DNA from 4 places in the Variovorax sp. F042 genome. Region 2 is predicted to be linked to each of the others. Evidence: predicted binding sites of a transcription regulator. Region 2 holds the regulator's gene; each other region holds the start of a gene.
The links. The regulator sigma-54, encoded in region 2, starts transcription at its own class of promoters, with help from an activator protein. The targets are predictions, from matches to a motif close to TGGCANGNAANCTGCTTT.

Region 1: atzF (allophanate hydrolase) is a predicted target of sigma-54. The motif match lies at 2,351-2,368, and genes of this name have one in related genera.
Region 3: ACZYSP_RS19540 (pilin) is a predicted target of sigma-54. The motif match lies at 2,633-2,650, and genes of this name have one in related genera.
Region 4: ACZYSP_RS04035 (flavin monoamine oxidase family protein) is a predicted target of sigma-54. The motif match lies at 4,300-4,317, and genes of this name have one in related genera.

The regions. Positions count from the first base shown of each region.
Region 1 covers NZ_JBVASX010000003.1:466,881-474,691, reverse strand. Annotated here, with positions in the region: gene ACZYSP_RS14995 (AmpG family muropeptide MFS transporter) at 1-1,279, opposite strand, end outside; gene ACZYSP_RS14990 (M48 family metallopeptidase) at 1,340-2,194, shown strand; gene atzF (allophanate hydrolase) at 2,397-4,130, shown strand; gene ACZYSP_RS14980 (ABC transporter substrate-binding protein) at 4,143-5,144, shown strand; gene ACZYSP_RS14975 (ABC transporter permease) at 5,150-5,977, shown strand; gene ACZYSP_RS14970 (ABC transporter ATP-binding protein) at 5,974-6,807, shown strand; gene hpxZ (oxalurate catabolism protein HpxZ) at 6,804-7,184, shown strand; gene ACZYSP_RS14960 (BMP family ABC transporter substrate-binding protein) at 7,237-7,811, shown strand, end outside.
Region 2 covers NZ_JBVASX010000003.1:162,460-170,270, reverse strand. Annotated here, with positions in the region: gene argS (arginine--tRNA ligase) at 1-1,209, shown strand, start outside; gene ACZYSP_RS13635 (SPOR domain-containing protein) at 1,221-1,982, shown strand; gene ACZYSP_RS13630 (thiol:disulfide interchange protein DsbA/DsbL) at 2,125-2,772, shown strand; gene lptA (lipopolysaccharide transport periplasmic protein LptA) at 2,915-3,628, shown strand; gene lptB (LPS export ABC transporter ATP-binding protein) at 3,625-4,419, shown strand; gene rpoN (RNA polymerase factor sigma-54) at 4,437-6,038, shown strand; gene ACZYSP_RS13610 (phospholipase D family protein) at 6,049-7,656, shown strand; gene ACZYSP_RS13605 (LysE family translocator) at 7,664-7,811, opposite strand, start outside.
Region 3 covers NZ_JBVASX010000006.1:7,131-14,941, reverse strand. Annotated here, with positions in the region: gene ACZYSP_RS19550 (CHASE2 domain-containing protein) at 1-1,669, shown strand, start outside; gene ACZYSP_RS19545 (3',5'-cyclic-nucleotide phosphodiesterase) at 1,699-2,502, shown strand; gene ACZYSP_RS19540 (pilin) at 2,710-3,273, shown strand; gene ACZYSP_RS19535 (transposase domain-containing protein) at 3,455-3,592, opposite strand; gene tnpC (IS66 family transposase) at 3,624-5,078, opposite strand; gene tnpB (IS66 family insertion sequence element accessory protein TnpB) at 5,149-5,490, opposite strand; gene ACZYSP_RS19520 (pilus assembly protein) at 6,068-7,811, opposite strand, start outside.
Region 4 covers NZ_JBVASX010000001.1:831,346-839,156, forward strand. Annotated here, with positions in the region: gene ACZYSP_RS04020 (ClcB-like voltage-gated chloride channel protein) at 1-1,617, shown strand, start outside; gene ACZYSP_RS04025 (RidA family protein) at 1,633-2,154, opposite strand; gene ACZYSP_RS04030 (c-type cytochrome) at 2,221-2,643, opposite strand; gene ACZYSP_RS04035 (flavin monoamine oxidase family protein) at 2,669-4,264, opposite strand; gene ACZYSP_RS04040 (hypothetical protein) at 4,370-4,594, shown strand; gene ACZYSP_RS04045 (cell division protein ZapA) at 4,591-4,923, shown strand; gene ACZYSP_RS04050 (sulfite exporter TauE/SafE family protein) at 5,229-6,050, shown strand; gene ACZYSP_RS04055 (universal stress protein) at 6,126-6,551, shown strand; gene ACZYSP_RS04060 (AraC-like ligand-binding domain-containing protein) at 6,558-7,520, opposite strand; gene ACZYSP_RS04065 (carbon-nitrogen hydrolase family protein) at 7,708-7,811, shown strand, end outside.

The DNA.
Region 1 (7,811 bases), 300 kb from region 2:
AGCCGTAGGCGTCGACGAAGACGCCCGAATAGCCGGCGATGAACTTCGGCAGCAGCAGCATCAGCGAGCTGAACAGGGCGTACTGCGTGGCCGAATAACTGATGTTCGTGAGGCTCGACAGGTAGGCGATGAAGGCCGCCGAGGCGATGCCGCCGGCCAGGTTGTCGGCCGAGACCACGGCGATCAGCGCCGTCAGGTCGTGCCCGCGCGAGGCCAGCCAGGCAAACAGCAGGTTGCTGGCCGCGCTGAGCACCGCGCCCAGCATCAGCACCCGCATCACGCCCAGGCGCATCGACAGCACGCCGCCGACGAAGGCACCCACCAGCGTCATGATCACGCCGTAGATCTTGCTGACCGAGGCCACCTCGTCCTTGGTGAAGCCCATGTCCACGTAGAAGGGGTTGGCCATGATGCCCATCACCACGTCGCTGATGCGGTAGATGGCGATCAGCGAAAGGATCAGCACCGCCTGCCATTTGTAGCGGCGGATGAAGTCGGCGAAGGGCTCTACCAGCACGCTCTGCAGCCATTCGGCGGCATTCTTCGCCTTGGGCAGCACGCGCGGCACCGGTTCGGGCGACAGCAGCACCGTGATCACGCCCACCGCCATCGAGGCCGCCATCACCAGGTAAGCCGTCTTCCACGCCCCGTTCTGGTAGGCCGCCGCGCCCGTGACCGCAGCGGCTGGTGCCACCTCGGCCCAGGCCGCGACCCACAGCACGCCCGCGCCGGCCCAGATCATCGCGAGCCGGTAGCCGGTCTGGTAGGCGGCCGCCAGCGCGGCCTGCTTGCGCGTTTCGGCCGATTCGATGCGGAAGGCGTCGAGGGCGATGTCTTGGGTGGCCGAGCCGAAGGCCACCAGCAGCGCGCACCAGATCAGCGGCGTGAGGCCCAGCCGGGGGTCGTTCAACGCCATGCCGATCAGCCCGGCGATCACCACGCACTGCGCCAGCAGCAGCCAGCCGCGTCGGCGCCCGAGCAGCGTGGTCAGCGCCGGCAGGGGTAGCCGGTCGACCAGCGGCGCCCAGACCCACTTGAAGCCGTAGGCCAGGCCGACCCAGCTCAGGTAGCCGATGGTGGTGCGGTCGATGCCCGCTTCGCGCAGTCGGAAACTCAGCGTGCCGAGCACCAGCAGCAGCGGCAGCCCGGCGGAGAACCCCAGCGCCAGCATGCGCAGGGTGGCGGGTTCCAGGTAGACCTTCAGCGCGTCGCGCCAGGGCGGTGAGGGGGTGGTGGGGGTTTCTGCGGGCGAGGCGGACATGAACCCCGGATTGTCCATGAGTGGCGGGGGACATCGACCAGGCCCTTTGTCTTCATTTGTTCCTATGATCCGCCTCCTATGTGCACACGCTGCGATCGCCCTGTTTCCGCCATCTCTGCCGCTTCTGGGTGGAATCCCCGGCGGGCCTTTCTCCTGGCCGCCGCCGGCGCGGCCCTCAGTGCGCCGGCGCTGGCGCAGGTCGATGTCGGCAACGCCTCGGTGGCGCGCAACCTCGTGCCGGCCGACAGGATCGAGGCTGCCGGCGTACAGCAATACGGCCAGTTGCTCGAACAGGCGCGCTCCAAGAATGCGCTCGCGGGCGACAGCAACCCGCAACTGCAGCGCCTGCGCGCCATCGCCAAGCGCCTCATTCCCTTCGCCACGCCGTGGAACTCGCGCGCCCGCGACTGGAAGTGGGAGGTCAACCTGATCGGCAGCAAGCAGATCAACGCCTTCTGCATGCCCGGCGGCAAGATCGCCTTCTTCACCGGCATCCTCGAACAGCTCAAGCTCACCGACGACGAGGTCGCGATGGTCATGGGCCACGAAATGGCCCACGCGCTGCGCGAGCATGCGCGCGCCCGCATGGCCAAGAGCGCGGGCACGGGCGCGGCGCTCTCCATCGGTGCGCAACTGCTCGGCTGGGGGCAGGTGGGCGACCTGGCGGCACGCGCCGGCACGCAACTCCTCACGCTCAAGTTCAGCCGCAGTGACGAGACCGAGGCCGATCTCGTGGGGCTCGAACTCGCGGCTCGCGCGGGCTATGACCCGAAGGCTTCGGTGTCGCTGTGGACGAAGATGGCTGCGGCGTCGAAGAACCAGGGCAGCCTGAACTTTCTCTCGACGCACCCGAGTGGGCCGGATCGCATCACGAAGCTCGAAGCGAACCTGCCGAAGGTCGAGCAGCTCTACCGCGACGCGAAGAAGAGCTGACCTGCATGACGCTCTTTCCCCTTGGGGAGAGGGCGGCGGTCTCTAGATAAGAGCCGCGCCTCATCGTCTGCACCTGCCCTCACCCCAAGCCTCTCCCCGAGGGGAGGGGGAGCCGATCCCGACACGTTTCCGATCCGCGCCACACCGCGTTTCCGCTGGCACGCCGCTTGCATCTCAACTTGTACACATGTTTGGATGCCTAATGATGGTGCATGAAGAAAACGGAGAAAGCGGATCGCCCGCCGCTGCCTGGATCGCGAAATTCGCGGCCCCCGTGGCGGACGCAGCGGCTGGCAAGGCCCTGGGCTTTGCCCTGCCGCTCGCCGGACTGAGCTTCGCGGTCAAGGACAACATCGACGTCGCCGGCGTGCCCACCACGGCCGCCTGCCCGGCCTTCGACCGCCTCCCCACGGTCCACGCAGCCGTGGTGCAGCGCCTGCTCGAAGCCGGTGCATCCCTGGCTGGCAAGACCAACCTCGACCAGTTCGCCTGCGGCCTGAACGGCACGCGCTCGCCATACGGCGAGGTACCCAACGCCTTCGACGCGCGCTATGTCTCGGGCGGCTCCAGTTCGGGCTCGGCCTATGTGGTGGCGGCCGGCGAGGTCGACTTCGCGCTGGGCACCGACACCGCCGGCTCGGGCCGCGTGCCTGCCGGGCTCAACAACATCGTCGGCCTCAAGCCCTCGCGCGGCCTGTTGAGCACCTTCGGCGTGGTGCCCGCTGCGCAGAGCGCCGACTGCGTCTCGATCTTCGCGCGCACCGTCGCCACCGCGGTCGACGTGCTGCTCGCCGCAGTCGGCCACGACGCGCGCGACCCGTACTCGCGCGACCTGGCCCTGAGCCGCAAGCCGCTGCCCGCGCACTTTCGCTTCGGCGTACCTGACAAGCTGAGCTTCTTCGGCGACACCGCCGCCGAACGGGCGTTCAACGACGCGACCGCGCGCCTGCTGGCCATGGGTGGCTCGCCAGTCACCATTTCCTACGCCCCGCTCGCCGAGGCAGCCGCGCTGCTCTATGAAAGCGCACTGGTCGCCGAACGCTACGCCGCGGTGCGCGAGTTCTTCGATGCGCACGGCGACGACGTCATCGAGCCCGTGCGCGGCATCCTTGCGAGTGGCTGCAACTACAGCGCCGCCGACGTGTTCGAAGCCCAGACGCGGTTGCGCGCCATCGCTCAACAGGTCGAGCCGATGTGGCGTGACATCGACGTGCTGCTCGTGCCCACCGCGCCCACGCACTACACCCGCGAGCAGATGCGCGCCGATCCGGTGGTGCTGAACCGCAACCTCGGCGCGTACACCAACTTCGTCAACCTGCTCGACTACGCCGCGCTCTCCGTGCCCAGCAGCCTGCGCGCGGACGGCCTGCCCTTCGGCATCACGCTGATCGGCCCCTGCGGCAGCGACCTCGCGCTGGCCGACCTGGGCCAGCGCTACCACCACGCCACCGGGCTCGCGCAAGGCGCGACCGGCGTGCCGCTGCCCGAGCCGCGTGCCATTCCTGGCCTCGCCGCGCCGGATGCCGGCACCCTGTCCATCGCCGTGGTAGGTGCACATCTCTCGGGCATGCCGCTCAACAGCCAGCTCACCGAGCGTGGGGCGACGCTGCTGCGCGCCACCACCACCTCGCCCTTCTACCGCCTCTACGCGCTGCCGGGCACCGTGCCGCCCAAGCCCGGCCTGCAGCGTGTGGTCGAGGGCAGTGAAGGTGGTGCCATCGCGCTCGAAGTGTGGGCTGTGCCACTGGCGCAGGTCGGGAGCTTTCTCTCCCTCATTCCGCCGCCCCTGGGCCTCGGCAGCGTCGAGCTGGCCGACGGCAGCTGGGTGAAAGGCTTCATCTGCGAGGGCCACGCGCTGGCCGGTGCGCAGGACGTGACCCTCCATGGCGGCTGGCGCGCATACGTCGCGAGCCGCGCCACCCCGAGTTCCAACTGACCAGGAGTTCCGATGAGCACCCAAGACAAACCTCCCGCATCGCGTCGCCGACAGCTGCTGCAGGCCGGCGCCGCGGGCCTGGCCGTGCTGGCCGCGCCCGCCATCGTGCGTGCGCAGGGCGCCGCCAAGCTGCGCATCGGCTTCTGGCCCGTGGCCGCCGGCCTGCCGTTCTTCGCAGCGGTCGACAAGGGCTACTTCAAGGAGGCCGGCCTCGACGTCGAACCGCTCAAGTTCGCCGGCGCGCAGCAGGTGATGGAAGGCATGCTCGCGGGCCGCTGCGACGGCAGCGCCAACGGCACAGGTTCGGCCAACCTCGCCATCGGCGAGATCGCGCAGCCGGGCCTCTTCAAGATCTTCTGCACCAACCCGAGCAACGCGAAATACGTGCTCGACGAATTCATCGTCGCCAAGGACAGCCCCATCAAGACCATGGCCGAGCTGGCCGGCAAGAAGGTCGCCTCGGGCCCTGGCATCCAGAACGTCACGCTGTGCAAGACCATGCTGGAGCGCGCGGGCGCCAAGGGCGCGACCGTGAGCGAACTGCCCATCGGCCAGCACGTGGCCGCACTGGTCGCGGGCCAGGTCGACGCCTGCTACACGCTGGAGCCCACCGGCACCGTGGGCCGTATGAACGGCACCACGCGCGTCATCGAGGCCGGCGTGGTCGCCAAGTACATCCTCGGCGACCCGATGGCGCCCTGGCATGGCGGGGCGGCCAGCCTCACCACCGAGTTCATCAAGAAGAACCCAGAGATCGCCAAGAAGTACATCGCCGCCTACGCGCGCGGCGTGGAGCTGGTGCGCACCAAGCCCGACGAGGCCCGCCAATTCATGAAGGGCTACACCGCCATCGAAGGCAAGCTCACGGCCGAAGTGCCGCTCGCGTCGTACATGCTCTACAACGAGTTCAAGCCCAGCGACGTCGCGTACTTCCAGAAGTTCTACGACCTGTTCACCGACAAGGGCATCTTCGAGAAGAAGGTCGTGGTGGACACGCTCCTCTACAAGGCCTGACGACCATGGCCGACGCAAGCTCGACCACGGCCGCGCCGTGGACCCCGCCGGCCAGCACGGCCACTGCCGCGCCCAAGCCGCCGCTGCGCGACCGCATGCTGCCCTTCATAGGCCCGGTGGTGCTGTTCATCGTGTGGGACCTGGTGGTGCGGCTCGGCTTCATCAAGCCGATATTGCTGCCCACGCCCGCCGACACCATCGCCGCGCTCATCACCGGCCTGGCCGGCGGCCCGCTGCTCACCGACTTCGTCATGACCGTGTGGCGCACCGTGCAGGCCTTCGTCATCGCGGCGGCCATCGGCGTGCCGCTGGGCGTGCTGCTCGGCAGCAACGAGAAGGCGTACCGCAGCGTGGAGTTCCTGATCGACTTCTTCCGCTCCACGCCGTCGTCCGCGCTCATTCCGCTGTTCCTGCTGATCTTCGGCGTGAGCGACGTCAACAAGGTGGCCATCGCGGCCTTCGGCGCGCTGCTCATCGTGGTGTTCAACAGCGCCTACGGCGTCATCAACGCACGCAAGCAGCGCGTGATGGCGGCGCGCGTCATGGGCGCCTCGCGCTGGCAGGTCTTCAAGGACGTGCTGATCTGGGAAAGCCTGCAGCCCAGCTTCGTCGGCCTGCGCTCTGCGGTGTCGATGGCGCTGGTGATCGTCATCGTGGCCGAGATGTTCATCGGCTCCGATACGGGGCTCGGCCACCGCATCATCGATGCGCAGCAGGTGCTCAACGTGAAGAGCATGTACGCGGCGATTCTTGCGGCGGGTGCGCTGGGCTATGCGCTGAACATCCTCTTCCTCATTGCCGAACGCCGCATCGTGCACTGGAGCGGAAGATGAAAGTCACGCCTGACATCGTCGTCAACGGCCCGGTATACGCCGACGTGCCCAGGCCGGCCTTCAAGCCCGGCCCGGCAGGCACGCACATCACCATCCGCGGCCTCACCAAGTACTTCGCGGGCTGGCCGCTGTACGAGAACTTCGACCTCGACATTCCCAAGCACGCCATCGTCTCGGTGTTCGGGCCCAACGGCTGCGGCAAGTCCACGCTCATCAACATGATCGCGGGGCTCATTCCCATCGATTCGGGCGAGATCCTGTTCGACGGCAAGCAGCGCAAGGACACCAAGATCGGCTACGTGTTCCAGAACTACCGCGAGGCGATGTTCCCGTGGATGCGCACTATCGACAACATCGCCTATCCGCTGAAGCTCGAAGGGCGCAGCAAGGCCGAGGTCGACCGGCGCATGGAAGAACTGGTGGCGTCCTTCGACGTGAAGTTCGACCTGAAGCGCTTTCCGTACGAACTCTCGGGCGGCCAGCAGCAGACCGCGTCGATCATGCGTGCACTCGCGCCCAACCCCGAGGTGCTGTTTCTCGACGAGCCCTTCTCGGCGCTGGACTTCGAGATGACCCTCTTCATCCGCGAGAAGCTGCAGGAGGTGTTCATGCAGACCGGCACCACCATGCTGCTGGTGTCGCACGACCTCGAAGAGGCGGTGTACCTCGCCGACGAAGTGCTGCTGCTGACCAAGCGGCCCACCAAGGTTGCAGAGATCCTGCGCTATGGCGACGCACGCCCGCGCACCGTCGAGACGCTGAGCACCGAGAGCTTCGTCGCCATGAAGAAGCTCAGCCTCGACATCTTCCAGCGGGAGGTTCGCCGGTGACAGCCGAGATCAACATCCCCGATGTGATCGCTGAAGTGAGCGCAGTGTTCGCGCGCTACGAGGCGGCGCTGGTCGGCAACGACCGCGCGGTGCTCGACGAGCTCTTCTGGAATAGCCCGCACACGCTGCGCTACGGCTTCTCCGAGAACCACTACGGCCACGCCGACATCAGCGCATTCCGCGCATCGCTGCCCCAGCAGAGCCCGCCGCGCGAACTGCTGCGCACCGTCATCACCACCTACGGCCGCGACTTCGCGACCGCCAACGTCGAGTTCCGCCGCGAAGGCAGCCGCCAGACCGGCCGCCAGAGCCAGACCTGGTTGCGCACGGCCGATGGCTGGCGCGTAGTCGCCGCCCACGTGAGCCTGCTCGGCTGACCCGCGGGCACATTCTTTGCACCCCACCTCAAATCCAAGACCGGAGTACGTCATGACCAGCCAATTCAATCGCCGCGATTCCCTCAAGACCCTGGCCGCACTTGGCGCGGCAGGCAGCCTCGGAAGCTGGAGCGCCCTTGCCAGCGCACAGGCCAAGCCCAAGCCGCTCACCGTGGGCGTGATCTACGTCGGCGCACGCGACGACTACGGCTACAACCAGGCGCACGCCATGGCTGCCGCCGAGATCAAGAAGCTGCCGGGCATCAAGGTGGTCGAGGAAGAGAACGTACCCGAGACAGCCGCCGTGCAGAAGACCATGGCCGGCATGATTTCGCAGGACGGCGCCAAGCTGCTGTTTCCCACTTCGTTCGGCTACTTCGATCCGCACATCCTCGCGGTCGCGCCCAAGAACCCCGACGTGCGCTTCTCGCACTGCGGCGGCCTCTGGACTGAAGGCAAGCACCCGAAGAACGTCGGCAGCTTCTTCGGCTACATCGATGAGTGCCAGTTCCTGAACGGCGTGATTGCCGCGCACATGACGAAGAGCAACAAGATCGCCTTCGTTGCCGCCAAGCCCATTCCGCAGGTGCTGCGCAACATCAACGCCTTCACGCTCGGCGCGCGCTC
Region 2 (7,811 bases):
TGGCGCGAGTACTACTACAACGACGCTGGCGTGCAGATCCAGACGCTGGCCACCAGCACGCAGCTGCGCGCCCGCGGCTTCAAGCCCGGCGACGCCGAATGGCCCAGCGGCGAGAAGGCCCCTGCCTATAACGGCGACTACATCGCCGACATCGCCGAAGACTTCAAGGCGAAGAAGACCGTCAAGTCGGAAGACCGCGAAGTCACCGCCAGCGGAAACATCGACGATATCGACGCGATCCGCGAGTTCGCCGTGGCCTACCTGCGCCGCGAGCAAGACCTCGACCTGCAGGCCTTCCGCGTTCATTTCGACCAGTACTACCTGGAGTCCAGCCTCTACACCAGCGGCCGCGTCGAAGCTGCCGTGCAGAAGCTCGTGGCCGCCGGCAAGACCTACGAACAAGACGGCGCGCTGTGGCTGAAGTCGACCGACTACGGCGACGACAAAGACCGCGTGATGAAAAAGCAGGACGGCACGTACACGTACTTCGTGCCCGACGTCGCGTATCACATCGCCAAGTGGGAGCGCGGCTTCCACAAGGTCATCAACATCCAGGGCACCGACCACCACGGCACCATCGCGCGCGTGCGCGCCGGCCTGCAGGCGGCCGGCGAAGGCATTCCCGAGGGCTACCCCGACTACGTGCTGCACACCATGGTGCGCGTCATGAAGGGCGGCGAAGAGGTCAAGATCAGCAAGCGCGCCGGCAGCTACGTCACGCTGCGCGACCTGATCGAGTGGACCAGCACCGATGCCATCCGCTTCTTCCTGCTCAGCCGCAAGCCCGACACCGAATACACCTTCGACGTCGACCTCGCGGTGACGAAAAACAACGACAACCCGGTTTATTACGTGCAGTACGCGCATGCGCGCATCTGCTCGGTGCTGGCCGGCTGGGGCGGCGACGCGGCCACGCTGAAGGACGTCGACCTGTCGCCGCTCGAAAGCCCGGCCGCCCAGGCGCTGATGCTGCTGCTGGCCAAGTACCCGGCCATGCTGACGGCCGCGTCGAAGGACTTCGCTCCGCACGACGTCACGTTCTACCTGCGCGAGCTGGCCGCCAGCTACCACAGCTACTACGACGCCGAGCGCATCCTGGTCGACGACGAAAAGGTCAAGCTGGCCCGCCTGGCGCTGGTCGCCGCGACCGCGCAGGTGCTGCACAATGGCCTCGCGATTCTCGGCGTCAGTGCGCCGAGCAAGATGTGAACCTCCTCACCATGAAGAAGACAACCAGACAACGCGGCAACATCGTCATCGGCCTGATCATCGGGCTGGTGCTCGGCCTGGGCGTCGCGCTGGGCATCGCGGTCTACGTGACCAAGGTGCCGATCCCGTTCGTGACCAAGACGCAGCGCGGCGGCGCCGAGCAGGACGAGGCCGAGGCCCGCAAGAACCGCGACTGGGACCCGAACGCGCCGCTGGCCGGCAAGGCAGGCGCCGCCAAGCCGGCGCCCGCACCCACCGGCCCGGTCAACCCCGTCACCGGCGAGCCGGCCACCACCGCCGTGGCCCCTGCCACCGCCCCGCCCACGACCGCACCGCCGGTGCCCGTGGTGGTGGCGCCCAAGCCGCCGCGCCCTGCGCCGGTGCCGGCCGAAGCCAATGCCCTGCCGCCTTCGAACGATCCGCTGGGCGACCTGGCCCGGGCGCGCTCGGGCGGCGGCGCCAGCTCCGGCAGCACGACCACCGCGTCGGCCGCACCGAGCAGCAACAGCAATGCCGGCAGCAGTTCCGGCCCCGATCCGTTCATGTACTTCGTGCAGGCCGGCGCCTTCCGCACCACTGACGACGCCGAGGCGCAGCGCGCCAAGCTGTCGCTGATGGGCGTCGAGGCCAAGGTCACCGAGCGCGAGCAGGCGGGCCGCACCGTCTACCGCGTGCGCGCGGGCCCCTTCAACAAGAAGGACGACGCCGACCGCCTCAAGGAGCGGCTCGACGGCGGCGGCATGGATTCGGCGCTGGTTCGCGTGCAGCGCTGACCCGGCAGCCGACACAAATAGCCCCTAAGCTTCGCCGCGCGGCGTTTGCCGCCACCATCCACTGCCTCGGGCGCGCCGGATGAGGGGGAACTCCCCGCCGCGCGCCGGCTCAGTCTGCCGTAACAACTGGAGAGCTCTTTCAATGAAACGTCGTGACTTTTCGCTGGCCGCCACTTCGCTCGGGCTGCTGTCCCTGGCTGCCAACCCTGCCCACGCCCAGGCGCGTGCGCCCAAGGCCGGCACCGAATACCTGGTGCTCGACAAGCGCGTGCCGGTCGACGCGCCCGCCGGCAAGATCGAGGTGGTCGAGTTCTTCTCGTACAACTGCCCGCATTGCAACGACTTCGAGCCGGCGCTGGAAGCCTGGATCAAGACGGTGCCCAAGGAAGTCGCCTTCCGCCGCATCCCCGTGCCTTTCGTGGGCAACGACGTCGAAGCCAAGCAGCGCCTGTACTACGCGCTCGAAGCCATGGGCAAGGTCGACGAATATCAGCCGAAGGTGTTCAACGCGATCCACGCGCAGCGCCAGAACGTGAACGGCGACGCCAACATCATTGCCTGGGCCGCCGCGAACGGCCTGGACGGCGCCAAGTTCAAGGAAGTCTTCACCTCCTTCGGCGTGGCCAGCAAGGCCAAGCGCGCCTCGCAAATGACCGACGCCTACAAGGTGGCTGGCGTGCCGGCAATGGCCGTGGCCGGCCGCTGGTACGTGGACGGCGAAACCGCCGGCAACATGACCAAAGTGCTTCAGGTCGTGAACTATCTGATCGGCGAAGCGAAGAAGGGCTGACCCCCCAGGATCGCGGTCCGGCGGAGCCGGTTCCGCGGTGTTCCAGGAAGAAAGTCAAGCCCGCATCGGCGGGCTTTTTCATCTGTGCGTGCGGGGCTGACGCAATCAGCCGCATACAATGCCGAGCAAGTTTCGTGCCTCTATGACATTGCACTCTCACCCCACCACTACCTTCCTCCGTCGCATCGGCCGCCTGGCCGCCGGCGCGCTGTTGCTGGCCGGCCTTGCCTCGGGCGCACTGGCCGAAACCGCCGACCGCACCAAGCCGATGAACATCGAGTCGGACTCGATGCGCTACGACGACCTGAAGCAGACCAGCGTGTTCACCGGTAACGTGCTCGTTACGAAGGGCACGATCATCATCCGCGGCGCACGCATGGATGTACGCCAGGACCCCGAGGGCTACCAGTACGGCGTGGTCACGGCGGCACCGGGCAAGCGGGCCTACTACAAGCAGAAACGCAATGCGCCCGACGAGTGGATCGAGGGCGAGTCGGAAGTCATCGAGTACGACAGCCGCGCCGACAACGTCAAGTTCATCCGCAACGCCACCATGCGCCGCCTGCTTGGCGCTACGCCGAACGACGAGAGCCAGGGCGCGCTGATTGTCTACGACCAGAGCAACGACACCTACACGGTCAACGGTTCCACTGTGCCGCCGAACACCGCCGTCAACGCGTCCACCCCGGGCGGGCGCGTCAAGACCATCCTGACCCCCAAGGCCGCCACCGCACCGGCAGCCGGTGCCTCAGCTCCGGCCGGCGCGAAGGCGGCGCCGCCGGCGCCCACGCCCGCACCCGGCAAGGGCCTGCGCCAGAGCACCACGCTCAGTGACCAGGGAGAAACCCGCAAGTGATCGAAACCGCAGGAACGCAGGACGCCAACGGCGCACCGGGCAGCCGCCTGATCGCGCGCGGCCTGAAGAAGAGCTACGGCAGCCGCACGGTCGTGAAAGACGTCTCGCTCGACGTGCAGAAGGGCGAAGTCGTCGGGTTGCTCGGGCCGAACGGCGCGGGCAAGACCACCTCGTTCTACATGATCGTGGGGCTGGTGCGCGCCGACGCGGGCGACATCAGCATCGACGGCGAGCCCATCGCCCACATGCCGATCCATCGCCGCGCCCGCATGGGCCTGAGCTACCTGCCGCAGGAAGCCTCGATCTTCCGCAAGCTCACGGTCGAGGAAAACGTGCGCGCCGTGCTCGAGCTCCAGAGCGAGCCCGACGAGAACGGCAAGATGGCGCCGCTGTCGAAGCAGCACATGGACGAGCGCCTGGCCGAGCTGCTGGCCGACCTGCGCGTCGACCACCTGCGCGATTCGCCCGCGCTCGCGCTGTCGGGCGGCGAGCGCCGCCGCGTCGAAATTGCGCGTGCGCTGGCTACGCAGCCGCGCTTCATCCTGCTGGACGAGCCCTTCGCCGGCATCGACCCGATCGCGGTGATCGAGATCCAGCGGATCATCAGCTTCCTGAAAGAGCGCGGCATCGGCGTGCTCATCACCGACCACAACGTGCGTGAAACGCTGGGCATCTGCGATCACGCTTTCATCATCAGCGACGGGCATGTGCTGGCACAAGGCACACCCTCGGAGATCGTCGACAACGCCGAAGTACGCAGGGTGTACTTGGGCGAACACTTCCGCATGTAAGGGCGGGAGCGGTTCCCATGAAGCAAGGGCTATCCCTTCGCGTCTCGCAGCATCTGGCGTTGACGCCACAGCTGCAGCAGTCGATCAGGCTGCTTCAACTCTCCACGCTCGAACTGAGCCAGGAGGTGGAGCAGATGCTCGACGAGAACCCGTTCCTCGAGCGCACGGCTGAAGAAGCGGCGCGCGAGGAATTCGGGCTCGACACGGCCGATGCCCCGGTGCCGCGCGACGACGGCGGCGATAGCGGCGACGGCGAAAGCGACTTCGCTTCGCCCGCCGCCAGCGCGTCCACTGCTTCCACCGAAACCAGCACCACCACCACGGCCGACACCGACGGCCCCGCTGCCGAGATCACCGAGCGCGAGCCCGACTGGGAAGGCGACGGCACCGTCGACATGGCGCCCGACGACAGCGAATGGGGCAGCGATGCGCCCGCGCGCCAGAACAACCTCGGCGACGACGAACGTGCCGACGCCACCGAACTCGCGCGCAGCCAGGAGTCGCTGCAGTCCTTCCTGCACCGCCAGGCCCTGAGCCTGCGCCTGAACGAGAACGACAGCGCCGCGCTGCGCTTTCTCATCGAATCGCTCAACGACGACGGCTACCTGGAAGACTCGCTGCCCGCACTGGCCTCGGGCCTGGCCGGCGACGACAACGACCAGTTCGACGACCTCGTGCATCACTTTCAGGTGGCGCTCGGCCTGCTGCAAAGCCTGGAACCCGCCGGCGTCGGCGCTCGCGACCTCGGCGAATGCCTGGGCATCCAGCTGCGTGCCCTGGCCCGCGAGGACGAGACCGACGAGGAAGAGCTGGTCCGCAAGACCGCCATCGCCATCTGCAAGCAGCCAATGGAGCTGCTCGCGCGCCGCGACTTCAAGCGCCTGGCCACGCTCACCCGCAGCAACGAGGAGCTGGTGCGCTCGGCGCTGCAGATCATCGCGCGGCTCGAGCCCAAGCCGGGTCGGCGCTTCGTCGACGTCGAGCGCAACATCGTCATTCCCGACGTGATCGTCACCAAGACGGGCCGCGGCACCAATGTGAAGTTCCGCGTCATGCTGAACCCCGAGGTGATGCCGCGCCTGCGCGTGCACGACATCTATGCCGGCGCACTCAAGTCGCACAAGGGCGAAGGCAGCCAGGCGCTGTCGCAGCGGCTGCAGGAGGCGCGCTGGTTCATCAAGAACATCCAGCAGCGCTTCGACACCATCCTGCGCGTGAGCAACGCCATCGTCGAGCGGCAGAAGAGCTACTTCGTGCACGGCGAACTCGCGATGCGCCCGCTGGTGCTGCGCGAGATCGCCGACGAACTGGGCCTGCACGAATCGACCATCTCGCGCGTGACCACCGCCAAGTACATGGCCACGCCCTTCGGCACGGTCGAGCTCAAGTACTTCTTCGGCTCGGCGCTGGGCACCGAAACCGGCGGCAATGCGTCGAGCACCGCGGTGCGCGCGCTGATCAAGCAGTTCGTCAGCTCCGAGAGCATCAAGAAGCCGCTGTCGGACAGCCAGATCTCCGAGATGCTGAAAGAGCAGGGCATCGAGTGCGCGCGCCGCACCGTGGCCAAGTACCGCGAGGCGCTGCGCATCGCGCCCGCCAACCTGCGCAAGGCCCTGTAGAAAGCCACCGATGACCCGTCGCCTGCCGTCGCTTTCGCGTTGTGGGCATTGGGTTTTCGTCATGGCTGCGGTCTTGCTGTTCGCAGGCTGCGCCACATTGCCCGACGAGGCGCCGCGCCCGCCCACCAAGGCCATGGCCGTGTCAGCCGACACCGCGCTCGGCAAGATCGCGCTGGCCTCCCAGCCCGACCCCGACCTGAGCGGCTTTCGCCTCATGCCCGGCGGCGACTTCGCCTTCGACACCCGTATCCAGCTGGCCCGCCGCGCGCAGCTCACGCTCGACGTGCAGTACTACCAGATCGAGAACGACGAGACCGGCCGCTACCTGATGCGCACCCTGCGCGACGCCGCCCAGCGCGGCGTGCGCGTGCGGCTGCTGATGGACGACCTCTACACCTCCGGCGAAGACGAGCTGCTGCTCGGCCTGGCCGCCACGCCCAACGTGGAGCTGCGCCTGTTCAACCCGTTCCCGGCCGGGCGCGGCAGCCTGCTGAAGCGCTTCAGCGCGTCGCTCTTCGACTTCAGCCGCGTCAACCGCCGCATGCACAACAAGCTGTTCATTGCCGACGGCGCGATGGCGGTGGCGGGCGGGCGCAACATCGGCAACCAGTATTTCAGGCGCACGGCGGGGGAGAACTTCCTCGACCTCGACACCTTCGTCACCGGCGCGCTGATCCCGCGGCTGGGCAGCCTGTTCGACCAGTACTGGAACAGCATCTACGTGCGGCCGATCCAGTCGGTGGTGGCCAGCGACCTGTCGCGCGAGGAGCTGCAGAAGCGCTTCGACGTCGCCACCGGCCTCGACACCACGCCACCACCGCCGCCGCCCGCGCCCAACGACCTGCTTGGCTACAGCCCGATGGCGGAAGACCTGAACGCCGGCAAGCTCGGACTGATCTGGGCCACCGCAGAGGCCTACGCCGATTCGCCCGAGCGCGTGATCGGCAAGACCACGTCCTACGGCGGCGTGCCGCTGCTGGACGTCGACAGCGTGCGCTACAACGTGGTCGAGCAGATGCGCCGTGCGCGCTCCGAGGTGACCATCGTCTCGCCCTACCTCATTCCGGGCGCCTCGGGGCTGGAGGTGATGCGCGAGATCCGCGGCCGCAACGTGAAGATCAGCGTCGTCACCAATTCGCTGGCCGCCACCGACGAGCCGCTGGTGCACACCGCCTACCGCCGCTACCGGCCCGACATGCTCAAGCTCGGCGCCGACCTCTACGAACTGAGCTCCACGCGCACCCGGCGCAGCGTGCGGCTCGGCCTGTTCGGCACCTCGGTAGGCAGGCTGCATGCCAAGTCGGCGGTGATCGACCGGCGCATTCTTTTCGTCGGCTCGATGAATTTCGATCCGCGCTCGGAGACGCACAACACCGAGATCGGTCTCTTCATCCGCAGCCCCGAGATGGCGCAACAGGCGCTCAAGCTCATCGACGTGCTCAAGCAGCAGGGCGCCTACCGGCTGCGCTTTGCCGAGGGCAGCAACGAGTCGCGCATCGAATGGGTCAGCGACGACGCCGGCAAGCTCACCGTGCTGAGCGAGGAGCCCGACTCCGGCTTCTGGGACCGGACCATGCTCGAATTGCTGGCGCCGCTGACGCCGGAGAGCCTGTTGTAGCGTCGGCTCAGTTGCCGCGCACGGCCGACCAGATCAGCCGCAGGCCCAGCAGCCCCATCACGCCGCCGGCGGCCCGGTCGATCCAGACCTTGTAGCGCAGGTAGGTCGAGCGTGGCGCTGCCGAGGAAAGCGCCAGCGCCACGATGGCGTACCAG
Region 3 (7,811 bases), on a different contig from region 2:
CTTCGGCGCCAGCCTGCCCGCGCTGGCGCAGGCCGCGCCGATGGCGGGTTTCCTGAATACGCTGGTCGGTGCCAACGGCGATGGTGTCATTCGCAGCGTGCCGCTCATCGCCCGCTACGAGGGCGACAAGGCGCAGCCGGGCTACTACGAGTCGCTGGGGCTCGCCGTCTACCGCCTCGCGAACGGATCGCCGTCCGTACAGCCGGCCTTTGCGCCCGGAGGAGGCGCCACGCCGCAGCTCGAATCGCTGAGAGTGGGCCGCCTGCGCATTCCGGTCGACGGGACGGGCAGCATGCAGGTGCCGTTTCGCGGCCCTGGCGGCGCGGACGGCGGATCGTTCCGCTATGTGCCCGCCGCCGACGTGCTCGAAGGCCGGCTGGGGCCGGGCGAGCTGAAGGACAAGATCGTGCTGCTGGGCGCCACGGCCCCGGGGCTGCAGGATCTGCGTGCCACACCCGTCGAGGCTGCGTTCCCGGGGGTGGAGGTGCATGCCAACGTCGTCTCCGCCCTGCTCGACCATCGCCTGCTCAGCGTGCCCGACTACGCGGTGGGCTATGAGGTGCTGCTTGTCGCGGTGACGGGGCTCGTGCTGGCCTTCGGACTGTCGTTGCTGTCGGCGCCTCGCGCCCTGCTGCTGGCCGCGGGGGCGATCGCCGCGCTGATCGGTCTCAACACCTGGCTGTACGTGAGCCACAGCCTCGTGCTGCCGCTGGCGTCGACGCTGGCGATGACGGCGCTGGCCTTCGTGTTCAACATGAGCTGGGGCTACTTCGTCGAATCGCGCGCGCGGCGCGGCCTGGTGCGACTCTTCGGCACCTACGTGCCGCCACAGCTCGTCAACGAAATGATGGAGCACCCCGGCCGCTACAGCATGCGCGCCGAGAGCAAGCCCATGACCGTGATGTTCTGCGACATGCGCGACTTCACCCGCCTGTCGGAGCAGATGGCGCCGGCCGAGCTGCAGGCCTTTCTCAACACCGTCTTCAGCCGGCTCACCAACGTGATCAGCGCGCACCGCGGCACCATCGACAAGTACATGGGCGACTGTGTCATGGCCTTCTGGGGGGCGCCCATCGACACACCCGACCACGCCACGCTCGCCGTACGGGCTGCGCTCGACATGGCCGACGCCGTGCACGACATCAACCACATCCACCGCGCCAGCGGCCGGCCCGAGATCAGCGTGGGCATCGGCATCAACAGCGGCCTGATGAGCGTGGGCGACATGGGCTCGGCAGCGCGCCGCAGCTATACCGTGGTCGGCGACGCGGTCAACCTCGCATCCCGCCTCGAGGGCCTGAGCGGACACTACGGCGTGCAAGTCGTGGCCAGCGGCGCGACATGCGAGCTGGCGCCCGGCTACATCTGGCAGGAACTCGACAGCGTTCGCGTCAAGGGAAAGGCACAGGCCGTTGCCGTTTTTACGCCGCTGGCCGTGCGCACGCCCGAGGCGGTGGCGCAGACCCGGCAACTGCTCGGCCGCTGGAGCGAAGTGCTCGCGGCCTACCGACGGCAGGACTGGGCGATGGGCCGAAACTTGCTGGCCCCCCTGCTCGCCGCGGATGCCAAAAAAGTCCTTTACCAGCTCTATGCCCAGCGTTTAGCCTCGATGGCGTTGCGACCACAAGACCCTGATTGGGATGGCGCGACCCGGTTCGAAACCAAATGACGACAGACACACACAAGGGGTCTCTCACAATGCAGGTTCGTGTGCTGGGTTGCTCGGGCGCCATCGCCAAAGACTGCCGCACTACCTCTTTCCTGGTCGACACGGACCTGCTCGTCGATGCGGGCACGGGCGTCGGAGATCTCACGCTCGAAGAGATGGTCCGCATCGACGATGTCGTGCTCACCCACAGCCACCTCGACCACATCGCCGCGCTCCCCTTGATGCTCGACGCCGTAGGCAGCCGCCGCAAGCGGCCACTGCGCGTGCATGCGCTGAGGGCCACCATCGATGCGCTGCGGGCGCATGTGTTCAACAACGTCATCTGGCCGGATTTCGAGAGTATTCCCAGCGTCGAGGCGCCATTCGTGAGCTTTCACGTCATCGCGGTCGGTCAGATGCTGCCGCTGGGTAGCCGTGAGCCCAAGCTGGTCGAGGTGCTGCCTGCGGTTCATACCGTGCCGGCGTGCGGCTTTGCCGTAAGACGGGCCGAAGGCGGCGCCCACTGGGTGTTCAGCGGGGATACCGAGCGCAACGCGCCTTTCTGGGAGCGTGTGAATGCGATCGATGTGGCGATGCTGGTGATTGAAACGGCTTTCAGCAGCCGTGAGCAGGCCCTGGCCGAGCGGAGCCTTCACCTGTCGCCGGCAGTGCTGGCCGATGAGTTGGCGCACATCGGGCCGGGGAAGCAGTACCCGATCTACATCACCCACACCAAGCCCACCGAAACCGACGAGATCATGAGCCAGATCGAGGCACTGATGGACGAGCAGGTAGCGGGGTTGGCGCAGCGGGACATACGCTGGTTGAAGGCGGATGGGATCCTGACTTGCTGATGCGGGGTGATGCGCTGGCATGACAAATTTGTCACCAAACGTGGCGTCTTGAAGCAACTTGTGTCACACGACGTAACGACAATGTGATCAAAGTTGACGTGTTCGGTCAGCAGGAGGCTCTGGGGGCGGGTGGCACAGATGCTGCGGAAGGTACCTCGCTCCGGGCAGGTTCCCGGGCGTAACAACCAACCAACCTGGAGTTAGTGAATGAACCGTCGTACCATCGCACGCAATGTGCAAAAGGGTTTCACCCTTATCGAATTGATGATCGTTGTGGCGATCATTGGTATCTTGGCTGCCGTGGCTCTGCCGGCTTATCAAGACTACACAGTTCGCGCAAGGATCACTGAAGGTCTGAATTTGGCCGAGTCCGCGAAGCAAGCAGTTGCGACCGATGGCGTGACATCGGCTACCGATCTCGCCACTGTGGTCAAGACTTGGAACGAGCAAAATGGCGGTGCGAATGGCACTGGAATCAACAGCAAGTATGTGAGTTCGGTTTCCATGGCTGCTAGCGGTGAGATCACCGTCAACTTCATTCCTGCTTCGGTCGGCATCAAGACCGGTGAAACCGCCCTGGTTCTTGCTCCGTACATCCGTAAGGCTGACAAGACTGCGGTGACTCTCGTAACAGCACAAGGCGATGGCGTCAGTGGTGTTGTGGACTGGGGTTGCGCATCGAAGACGGCGGAATCCGCGTCGGCAGTGGGTATCACTGGCATTACCGCCGGCACTCTGCTCGCCAAGTACGCTCCCCAAGCTTGCCGCTAAGCGCTCTTTCGAGCTCCAAAAAACAGCCGCCTTCGGGCGGCTTTTCTATTTCTCTTTATCTCGTCCCGACACTCCGTCATTTTTTGCGCGTGTAGGCTTTTATGCTGATCAGTACTGATAGTGTAAACGGATGGGCGCTCCATCTTGACGGTGGTGAGCGGCGGCGGCCCCTGCTGCAGAGTCAGATGAGCGGTCGCCAGCGATGTGGCAAGAGATCGTCAATTCGGTTGTTCAGGTGCGTGGGCAAGCGCTCCAGGACGTCCTTGAGGTAGGCATGCGGGTCGTGGCCGCACAGGCGTGCCGACTGCACCAGGCTCATCACGATGGCGGCGCGCTGACCAGCCAGTTCGCTACCGGCGAACAGCCAGGCGTCCCATTGCCCAGGGACGGATTCGATTTTCCAAGTGGTTGTTGTCCACCGGCACGTCGCCGTCGACGAGATTGCGTGTCAGCGCGGTCCAGGCATTCAAGCTGTAGCTCAAGGCCTTGGCCGTCGCCCCGCCGTCGGGGACCCTGGCACGCTCGAGTTGCAGCCACACATGCAGCTCCTCCCACAGCGGCCTGGTCACCGACTCACGCAGGCGTAGACGGTCTTGGCCAGCGAGCTCGCCGAACTGGCGCTCCGCGCGGTAGATCGTCGCGATGCGACGCAGCGCCTCGGACGCCACTTCGCTGGTGCCGGACTTGCCCAGCTCGTGGAAGTGGCGCCTCGCGTGAGCGAGGCATCCTGCGGCGATGCGGTCAGCGTGCGCTGCGACGACGTTGTCGTAGGCCGAGTATTCGTCGCGCACCAGCGTGCCGCTCCAAGGCGCGTGCGCGCCGAAGCCGTCGCTTCCCTGCAGGAAGGCAATGGGGTACTGGGCACCGCGGCCCAGGCAGAACTCGTACACGACGCCCGGCTGCGGATCGAAGGCTCCCCTGGCATAAGCCCAGATGTAGGCCCTCTTCGTCTTGCCCCGGCCTGGGTCCAGCATGGCAACAGGTGTTTCGTCGGCATGCAGCACCCTCGACTGCAGTACGAAGCGCCTCTGGGCGTCGTACAAGGGCTCCAGGGCCGCGCCAGCGCGCCCCGAGGTCTGCGCCAGCGTCGAGCGCGGCGTGTGCACACCAGAGCGTGCGTTGATGGTCTCCAGCCGGTAGTACGGCAGGTGGTCGACGAAGTGGCTGGTCAGCGTGTGCGCGATGAGGCCGGCGGCCATGATGCCGCCGTCGATGATCTGCGGCACGGCCGGCTCCTGGACCAGGCACTGGCAGCAGCGGCAGGCCCACTTGCCGTAGATGTGGCGATGAACGAAGAACTCGGCCGGCACGATATCCAACTGCTCGCTGATGTCTTCGCCCACACGCACCATGGGCCGGCCGCAGTGGGGTGAAGGGCAGTGGGTGTCCGACGGCTCGTGGACATGGTCGAGCCGGCGCAGATGCTCGGGCAGCTTCTGGCGGCGAGGCTTGCGTGGCGGCTTGTCGCCTTCTTCCTGCGCCTGCTTGGCCGGCGACTTGGATTGCAGTTGCTCAAGCTGCGCCTGCAGGCTGGCTTCGTCCTCGGCCATCGTCTCCTCGAACAGGCGCCGCTGTTCGGCGTTCATGGCTTCGGTTCTGGCGTCGAACTTCCACGCCTTCAGGCGCGCCAGCTCGAACATCACCTTCTCCAGCTTGGCGTCCCTGAACTTGATCTCGTGCGCCTGGCGCTCGATCTGCTGGGCCTGCTGCTGGATGTGGGCCAACATCTGCTGCGCCAGCGCGGCAACGGTCTCGGGCGACAGACCACTGAGGTCCGAGGCGTTGAGATCGTGCAGGTGCTGCATGCGCTCATCATGCCGACGGTCACAGGCGCCTGCCATGCGGGGTAGCGCTGTCAACGCTCGCGCGCCGACTTCACAGCCGGGTGATGACGCGCAGGTCCTCCAGACGCTGCCAGGGCAGGCCCAACACCAGGGCGTCAAACTGCTCGCGCGTCAGCGCGAGCGGCGTGCCGGTGGTTGAACCTTGGGCCGGCCACGCGAAGCCGCCGATGTTCAGCCTCCGCGCTGCACACCACACGCCGAAGCCATCGTGCACCAGCAGCTTGATGCGCGTGTGCCGGGCGTTGGCAAACAGGTATCCGTGATGCGCCTGCGCGGCGCCGAAGACCTTCACGACGCTCGCCAGCAGCCGTTCGGCGCCCGCGCGCATATCGATGGGTTCAACAGCCAGCCACACCGCGTCGATGCGAATCAACGCAGGATCTCCCGCATCCAGGCCGCACAGTCAGAGGCCGCATTGATTGGCCAACTCACGGTAATGGTCATGCCTGCGCGGTGCACCTCGGCCCGGATGTCCTGCGGCGTCACAGGAGCCGGCGTAGGCGGCGGAAGCTGCAGGGCAACGAAACCGCAAGCCGAGGGTGGGTCATCGGGCAGCGACTCGGCGTCAAGTGATCGCGTCACGGACCCGGAATCTGCTCCGGTCATATCTCGCCGCTCAGCATCGATGACCCATTTGCGCAGCAAATTGGCAACTCGCCTGATGCCTCGCGCTCGTGGCGCACCGGAGGCAAGCGCCTTCTGGCTGGACGGCCCAAGGGAGGTCGGAAGACGATCGATGGTGGTCGCTCCGCGTCTGACGAGCACGACGATTCGCGTATCAGCATGGCGAACTTCGATCGAAGATCACTGAGGACCAAGTGTGACTCTGCACTCGAATCGAGGGTGTCTAGAGGCAGAGATTCTCGGGTCCTCGGGATTCTCCATTGATGGATGCGCTGGCAACGGCGATGTCGATGTCGATGTCGATGTCGATGTCGATGGAGGGGCGGTCAATTCGTAATGACCTCCCGCCACATGATTCGAGTAGGCGTAGTCGAAGACGGCACCGCCACGTCATAAACTTTGGTCTTCCCATCCGACGTGCGCACAAGAATCTTTATCGCGCCATTTGGTAGTCCTTCTGGCTGCACCCGACTCGCCAGCACATTGCCGATATAGCGACTGCTCAGGTTCGGTATGGCCCCGCCATTGCTGTAATTCAGGAAGTAGAGATTCGAACTCCCGCCTGGCGAGCATGGGTCGCTGGAAGGGATGTTGGTGGTGAAAGCGAGAACACCCTGGAACAACACGGGACTTGTGTAGGCTCTCTCGCCAACCGGCTTCGTCGCGAAATCCAATACCCAGCCTTTCTTGGCCGTGAGATCCAGAGGATTGCTGGTCACATTGATATTCGTGCCTGATGCAGTTGCCGTCTGCTGCACAAGCTGTGTTCGCAGCGGCGTGATCGTCGGGTTCGCAGACTTGTCGTCCAGCAAGCCGTAGAACGATTGCGCCTGCGTTGCATTGGTGTTGGCGCCCGTAGTGCCTGGAATATCGGTCGCACCAAGGTATTGGCCGGTACCAACAAAGACCATACGCTTGTTCTTCACTACACCCAACTCAGGGGTGCCCGTGACGGGCTGAGGGTTGCCGCTGCTATCCACCAGCGTCGCCAGTCGCTTCACATTCCAGTTGGTGGTCGATGCATCTGACAGATCGAAGCGCCAGACGTTGCCAAGCAGATCGCCGCCGTACACATAGTCCGCTGTATCGTCAACGCCGGGATTCGTGAGGAATGCGCTGATTTTTGCCAGTCCGCTGGGGGCCGCGCTCGTTCCGACGCCGGTGCTCAAGTCTTTGATCAAATTGCCCGTTGCAGTGTCCAACACAAAGAGGTGACCTGCGCCATCGCCACCAGTGTCGGAGCCATTGTTGTAGCCCGAGGTCACCAGCGTGACCCAGCCAGCCGCCTTGGTCTTCACATTGAGTGGCGAGCCATAGGTATAGCCGATGTTCTTTGCCACCGCGGCGGCGGTGCTGGCGTTCGGAAACTCCCACATCACCTTGCTCGCCACGGTGGCGTCGGAGGTGGCGGAAGGATCAGTCACGTTCAAGGCGTAGTAGCCTCGTCCGCCCTTGGACAGGCCCCCCGTCAGAACCGTGGCCCAGTTGGCCGCCGGCGGTGTGGGCTGGTGGGCCACGGTATTGCTGAGATCCACGTCGGTGGCGATGGGCGTGCCGTCCACGTAGAAGCGATGCTGGAACAGGGACTGCTGCGTCAGGCCCACCAGCGCGCTGGTCGAGGTGTAGGTGGCGGAAAGATTGGTGTCGAAAAGGCGACCGGGCACATAGGCCCACAACTCACTGCCCGTACCTGCGTCGAAGGCGTGAAGCATGCCGTCGTTGGCGCCCTGATACACAATCTTTGCGCGATTGGCCGCGGCCCCACCCTTGAAGGTGGAGTAACCCGAGTCGGTGTAGCTGGAACGTGGTGCAGGCACATAGATCGGCTCGGCGTTCACGATGTCGCCCAACACATGGGTGCGTGTCCGATACGGCTGCGCGCTGTTGCTGCCGTTGCCTTCGCCCGTACGGTCGCCGCGCAGATACGCGATCACTGCCGTGCTGTCGCTCGGGCCGGGAGGACTGCTCGGCGAATTCAGCCGAGACAGTTGGGTCGTCGAAAGGTCGGTTTTTGTAAAAGGCACGCCGCTGCTGCCATTGAAACTGCCGATATAGCGCGTGCCAAACGTT
Region 4 (7,811 bases), on a different contig from region 2:
GGTTTGCTCGGCACGCTGGCGACCGAACTTTTTCGCGCGGCGCTTTATCACTTCGAGCATCTGGTGCTCGGTCCGGGCGAAGGGCTGGTGGCAATGGCGAAGCACCTGCCGTGGTGGGCGCGCATCGCCTGCCCCACGCTGGGTGGACTGGTGGCCGGCGGCCTGCTGGTGCTGGCGAAACGCGTCGCCTTGCGCAGCGCCGCCTCCGACTACATGGAAGCCATCGTGCTCGGTAATGGGCGCATTCCGGTGGCGCAGACGCTGGTGCGCAGCGCCTCGTCGCTGGTGAGCATCGGCACCGGTGGTTCCATCGGGCGCGAGGGCTCGATGGTGCAGCTGGCGGCGCTGGCGTCGTCTCTGCTGGGGCGGGTGTTCCGCTTTCCGGTCGAGCGGCTGCGGTTGCTGGTGGCCTGCGGCGCGGCGGCCGGCCTGACCGCCGCCTACAACGCACCCATTGCCGGCGCCTTCTTCGTCGCCGAGATCGTGCTGGGCTCTATCGCGATGGAAAGCGTGGGGCCGATCATCATTGCCTCGGTGGTCGCCAACGTCGCGATGCGCGCCCTGCCCGGCTACCAGCCTCCTTACAAGATGCCGGCGTTCCCGGAAATCCACGGCACCGAGGTCGTGCTGTTCTGCGTGCTCGGCGTGCTGCTGGGCTTTGCGGCGGTCGGCTTCCTGCGCGCGTTGCAGGGCAGCCGTGCGCTGTTCTCGCGCTTGCCGGTTGCGTTGCCGTGGCGGCTGGCGTTGGGCGGGCTCGTGATGGGTGCGGTGTCGGTGCCCATGCCCGAGGTCTGGGGCAACGGCTACAGCGTGGTCAATTCGGTGCTGCACACGCCCTGGCCGTGGACGCTGATCGCGATGGTGCTGGTCGCCAAGGCGGTCGCCACGATGGCCACGGCCGGCTCGGGCGCGGTGGGCGGCGTGTTCACGCCGGCGCTGTTCTTCGGCTGCATGGTCGGTGCGCTGTTCGGCCTTGGCGCGCAGGCGCTGTGGCCAGCGGCCACCTCGGCGCCGTTCGCCTATGCCATCGTCGGCATGGGCGCATTCCTGGCGGGCGCCACGCAGGCGCCGCTGATGGCCATCCTGATGATCTTCGAGATGACGCTCAGCTACCAGGTCATGCTGCCGCTGATGGCGGCGAGCGTCATCGCGTATTTCGTCGCACGCTCGGCCAATGCCGGCTCGATGTACGAGATCACCCTGCACCGCAACGAGCAGCGGGACACGCAGATGCGCCTGCGCGGGCTGCACATGCGCGACCTGGTGCAGCCAGCCGAGACGGTGGTCGGCCCGGAGGCAGACCGCGAAGCGATGAGCAGGCTCTTCCTGCAGCACCCGGTGAAGTACCTGTACGTGGTGGACGCGGGCAACCGTTACCTCGGCGTGGTGCCGCTTTCGTCGCTCGGCACGGCGCCAGCGGAAACGACCGCGGGCGCCCTGCTCTCGCAGGCCATCCAGCCGCTCACCGCCGACACCGGGCTGGGCGAGGCGCTGCAGCGTTTTCTCGATCACCTGGGCGAACGGCTGCCCGTGATCGAGAGCGCCGGCAACCCTGTGCTGCTCGGGATTGTTGCCAAGAGCGCGCTGCTCGCCACCTACGTGCGGCTGAGCGAGTAGCGCAGTACTGCTTTTTTACTTGGCGGGACGTACCGCCATCACCTCGATCTCGACCAGGTAGGCCGGGTTGGCGAGCGCCGCCACCTGCATTGCCGAACGCACCGGCAGTCGGGGCTGGGCGGTGGTGCCGAAGAACTGGGTGTAGCCCTCCATGAAGCCGGCGAAATCCATCTTGTTGTCCTTGGCCGGATCGCCGACGAGAAACACCTGCATCTTCACCACGTCGCCCATCGTCAGGCCCAGGCCTGTGAGGCTCTTCTCGATGGCTTTGAGCACGCCGACGGTCTGGCCCTTGGTGTCGCCGCCATAGGCCGCCGCGCTGTTCTTGGGCGCGGTCGCGTCCTGCAGCGGCGGCACCTGGCCCGAGAGGTAGACGTTGGTGAACGAGGATGGCACTTCCACCGCCGCCGAAATCGGGAAGCTGGAGTTCGGAATGCGGTGGCGAATGATTTCATCGGCCGCATGGGCGGCGCCGGTGCCGGCTGCGAGCAGTGCGGCGACGAGCGCCAGCTTCTTCGTGATGGAGGTCATGGTCATGCGTGTTGTCTCTCTGCTGGGGTGGATGAAGAAAGGATCTGCCAGGTATCGAAAGAAGAAGGCCGATCAAGGCCGCAGCTTCTTGACGCTCTCCGCCGCAATGGCGTCAGGATACTGGTTGCCGAAATGGGTACGCGCGTAGCCGACCACGGAAGCGATCTGCTCGTCGCTCAGCATCTTGCCAAAGGCGGGCATGCCTTTCTGCCCATTGATCACCACGTAGAGCGGGTACTCCGCGCTTGCGAGCCGCGGGTTCGAGGCGAGCGCCGGATAGGCGCCTGCGCCCTTCGCCCCTTGTCCCTGCGCCATGTGGCAGCCCTGGCAGGTCGCGCGGTAGATCGCCTCGCCCGAGCTCTCCTGGAATCGGGGGCCGACGGAAAAGACGGGCTCCGGCGACTGCGCGAAAGCAGCCTGGCCGGCCACCGAGGCCAGCGCGCCCAGCGAAAGGCCGAGCAGCGCGCGCTTGAAGGTCGTGATGTTGTTGTTCATGGTGGGTGTGTCCTTCACTCGGCTTTCACGCAACGGCGCGGGCATGCAGCCGCTGGATGGCGTCGAGCGACGAGAGCAGTGCGCCCTCCTGCCAGGCCGGAATGTAGGAAGCGTGCTCGCCAGCCAGCGCGATGCGGCCGTCGACCTGGCACAGGTTCTTGTAGTGCTTCTGGCGCGTCTCGTCGGTCCACATGCCGTAGCAGCCGTGCGTGCCGGGCACGCGGTGCCAGCCCACGGAAATGCCGTTGTCGAATTCGCTCGCGTACTGCGGATGCAGCTGCGTGCCGAACTCGACCGCGCGGCGCACGCGCTCCTCGGGCGCCATGGCGGTGAATTCGTAGGAGTTCGGGCCGTCGAACACGTAGGCGCCCAGCACCACCGACTTGCCCTTGGCGCCATAGCGCGTCGAGGGATACGAAATGCGCGAGATCGGCAGGTCTGTGTAGCTGATGCCGCCGTAGATGTGCTCGTCTTCTTCCCAGAAGCGGCGCTTGAACTGCAGGCCCACCTTCACCGAAGCGCCGTAAGGCACGGCGTTGATGGCCTCCTGCATTGCCGAGCCCACCTGGATGTCGATCTGGCTGAGCACCGACAGCGGAATGGTGCACAGGCACCAGTCGGCCTTGGCCTGCGTGACCGCGCCGCCCTTTGATGCATCGGTGTAGGTGACCGTCACGCCGCGGTCGTTCTGCTCGATCTTCGTGACCTTGGCGCCGTAGCGGATCAGGCTGCCCACTTCTTTCTGGAAGGCCTTGGCGATCATGTCCATGCCGCCCACGGGCTGGAAGATCGCGCTCTGGAATTCGTAGTCTTGCCCGCTGGCGATGTAACGCCAAAGATTCGATTGCAGCAGCTCGCTCATGTCGAGCGGCTTCGACGGTTTGGCCAACGGCATGAGGCCGCCGCCCGCATCGACTTCATAGCCGCGGCGGTCGCTGCTGACGGTGCCTTCGAGATAGCGGAACTGCGTGTCGAGCGCGCCCCAGCGGCGCAGGCCTTCGAGCAGTTTCTCCTTGTCTTCCTTCGTCAGCGCCGCGTCGAGGTTGCCCTGCGTCGTGGCCTTGCCGAGCAGCTCGGCGACGTAGCCCTGGTAGTCGGCCTGCACGTGGCGGTAGCGCTGCGGCTTGCCGCCGTAGGCCTTGCTCGAATGCACCAGCGCGTTGTAGTTGACCTGGACGAAGGGCTCCAGCGCCACGCCCAGCCGCTTGCAGTAGCCCAGCACTGCATGGTGGTGATAGGGAATGCGCCACGGCCCCGGATTGAAGTACTCGCCCTTGGCGAAGCCGCATTGCTGCACGGCGCCACCCAGCTCGGTGAAGGTGTCGCCGCCGCGCAGTGTCCAGCACCGGCCGCCCGCGCGATTGCTGAACTCGAGGACCTTGACCGAGTAGCCCGCGTTGCGCAGTTCGAGCGCGGCGGCCATGCCGGCCAGGCCTGCGCCAAGAACCAGCACCGACGCACCCTTCTTTGCACCATCGAGCTTCGGTGGTCCGCTGTAGTTGGATTCGGCGGCAAAGCCCAGCGAGGTCATCGCCTGGTACATCGCGCCGCCCCCTGCGGTCTTGCCGATGAGCGTAAGCAGGTCGCGCCGACTGAATAAAGTGTTGTTCTTCGTGGTCATTGACAGGCTATTGGAGTTTGAAAGGCAACTGGAAGGCAGCAGAATCCATGCCACGCCCAGGCACCGCCTGGGGGCCGCTTCCTTGGGAAACTACAATCGCCAACCATGCCCGCCTCCAGCCCTATCGATCAGATCGCCGAGCGTGTTGAACGACTGCTTGTGCGTCACGAAGAGGTGCAACGCACCAATGCGCTGCTGCAGGAGCAGGTCGATGCGCTCACGCGCGAACGCGACGCCCTGAAGTCGCGGCTCGTTGCGGCACGTACGCGCCTCGATGCCCTGCTCGAACGGTTGCCGGCTGAACCACCCTCCGAAGATTCCCCCGCATGAAGCAGATTGAAGTACAGATCATGGGCCAGAGCTATCTGCTCGGCTGCCCCGATGGCGGCGAGGCGCAGCTGCGCGAAGCCGTCGAACGCGTGGACGCAGCCATGTGCAAGATCCGCGATGCCGGAAAAGTCAAGGCCCGTGACCGCATCGCGGTGCTGGCTTCGCTGAACCTGGCGTTCGACCTCGCCGCGCAGCAGGCCGCTGTTGTCGCAGCGCCCGCGGCACCAGTTGCCACTTCGGCTGCAGACAGCGTCGAAACCGACGCGAAGGCCACGCAGCTCATCCAGAAACTCGATCAGGCCCTGGCTGGCGATGGACATTTACTCTGAATAAGGCTGGCACGAAGACGGACGAGGCGTAAAATCCAGTCCGTCTGCAGACTGTGTCGGGCTTAATATTTCCTTGTTCCAATGCTCTCCGGAGCCGGGCTTGGTACATCGCTCGACGGGCGTGATCATCTCGCGTCAGATGAACCCGAAGTCCTGCTGCCCTCGCCCACCTGAACCCTGGTTCAGGATGCGGGTCCGGCACATCACCTGCAGACACCTTTTCCTGCCACGGCCCCCTGCATCCACTGCTCGGGGCCGTTGCTTTTTCCAACCCCTCACTTCTCTTGCGTGACTTTCCCGTGAATATCGCTGCCCTGCTCGACCCCCTCCTGATCGCCGAACTCGCCGCTCTCGGCCTCGGCACCGGTTTTCTCGCGGGCCTGCTGGGCATCGGCGGCGGCATGCTGATGGTGCCGTTCATCACGATCATCATGGGCCATCGCGGCGTGCCGGCCGACCTCGCGGTGAAGATGGCCATCGCCACCTCGATGGCGACGATCATCTTCACCTCGGTGTCCAGCGTGCGCGCGCACCACCGGCGCGGCGCTGTGCGCTGGGACATCGTGCGGCGGCTCGCGCCCGGCATCGTCATCGGCAGCCTTGCTGGCAGCCTGGGCGTGTTCTCGCTGCTCAAGGGCACTGCGCTGGCCATCTTCTTCGCGCTGTTCGTGGGCTTCTCGGCCACGCAGATGTTCCTCGACAAGAAGCCCGCGCCCACACGGCAGATGCCGGGCACGGGCGGCCAGCTCGCGGCGGGCGGCGCGATCGGCTTCATCTCGGGCCTGGTGGGCGCGGGCGGTGGCTTCATCAGCGTGCCGTTCATGACGTGGTGCAACGTGTCCATTCACAACGCGGTGGCCACCAGCGCGGCGCTGGGCTTCCCGATCGCGGTGGCGAACGTGCTCGGCTATGCGGTCAGCGGCCAGTCGGTGCAAGGCCTGCCGGCTGGCTCCTTCGGCTACATCTGGCTGCCCGCGCTGGCCGTGATCGCGCTGTGCAGCGTGTTCACCGCACCGCTGGGCGCGAAGGCGGCGCACAGCCTGCCGGTGAAGAAGCTCAAGCGCGTGTTCGCGAGCATCCTTTACCTGCTCGCGGCCTACATGCTCTGGAAGGGCCTGCACGGCTGATCTGGCCGGGCAAAGCCCTTCGGGCCTGAGGTACGCCCCGTTGCGGTGCGCGAAGCCGCGCCGTATAAGGGTTTCATGAAAATCCTCATCGCCGTCGATGGCAGCGCCTACACCCGCAAGGCGCTCGACTACCTGCTTGCCAATCGCGCAATGTTCGTGGACGGGCACCAACTGGTGGTGGTGCACGTGTGCACCGGCATCTCGGGCCATGTCGCGCGCCACCTGAGCAAAGAATTGGTGACGGACTACTACGCCGAGGAAAACGCCAAGGTGCTCGACCCGGTGAAGGCGCTGTTCGCCGAGAGCGGCGTGAGCAACTACACGATCGACTCGCGCCACGGCCATGTGGCCGAGGAAATCCTCAAGTCGGCCGCGGCGGCACAAGCCGGGCTGATCGTGCTCGGCACCCATGGCCACGGCATCTTCGGCCGCGCGCTGATGGGCTCGGTCGCCACCAAGGTGGTCGCCGAAACCAACACGACGGTGATGCTGGTCCAGTAGCCCTTCTTACTGCATGCGCTGCTGCCGCCATTCGCGCGGCGAGCAGCCGAAGCGCTCGCGGAACGCGCGGCTGAAATGCGCCGCGTCGTTGAAGCCGCGGCCATAGGCAATCTCGGCCACCGGCCGGCCCGCGAGGCGCGGCTCCAGCAGGTCGCGGCTGCACGCCTCCAGCCTGCGCTCCCAGATGTACTGCGACGGCGTCAGCGGCTCGCTCCTGAACACGCGGTGGATGTGGCTCACCGACACGCCCAACCCCGCCGCCAGCGTGCCCACCGACAGCGAGGGATCGGCCAGCTGCTCGTCGATGAGCCGCTTCACGCGCGCCAGGTGATACGCCGTGAGGTTGCTGAGCGACGGCGCACTCGCCGCAGGCAGCGTCTGCAGCCCCGCCACCAGGATGTTCTGAACGCCGTTGGCCACCGCAAGCGCCGACGTGGGCTGCAGCGTATCGATGTCTTCGCGCAGCGTGTGGATCATGCCCAGCAGCAGGTGCCCCGCGCCCGCACGGCCTGACACCGTAGTAGCCGTCAGCGCCTCGGTGTCGCGCAGTTCGCTGCGCAGGCGTTCGCCGGGCAGCTTGAGCACGATCTGCTCGAAGGACTCGTCGAACAGCAGCTGATAAGGCCGCGTGCTGTCGTACAGCGCGAAGTCGCCGGCCGCGAGCACGGCGTCGCGGCCGTCCTGCCGCACCACGCCACGGCCGCGCGCCTGGATGCTCACGAGAAAGTAGTCGTCGCTGGAGTGCGAGATGTGCCCCGGCGTGCGCATCACCTTCTGCGGGCCCGAGGTGACGACCGACACGTCGAGCCCGGGCAGCGCGTGCTGGCGGATGCTGCCTTCGAAATCGCAGGTATCGCCTTCGCGCACCGGATCGCAGCCCAGTTGCACGTAGACGTTGCAGATCATGTCGGTCCAGTAGGCAAGCCGCTGGTCCCGCGGGACGGCGTCGGTGCTGAGCAACTGGGTCATCGGGGGTCCTCGGAAAGCCTTGGCAACAAGGGCATGCAACGCTGGAACAAGAACGCCGCCAATCCGGGTCAAGGCGTTCCGGCGGCGCGAATTTACGCTTCAAGCAACCCGCATGCCACAGCGCAAACCCGGTGCGCCGTAGGTGCGGAAGACGCCTCGTTACTTTCATTGCATCTGGAGAACCCCCATGCCGACCACCGTCCACCCCAAGCTGCGCGTTGCCGCCGTGCAGGCCGCCCCCGTGTTCCTCGATCTCGACGGCACCATCGACAAGACCATCGACCTGATGGC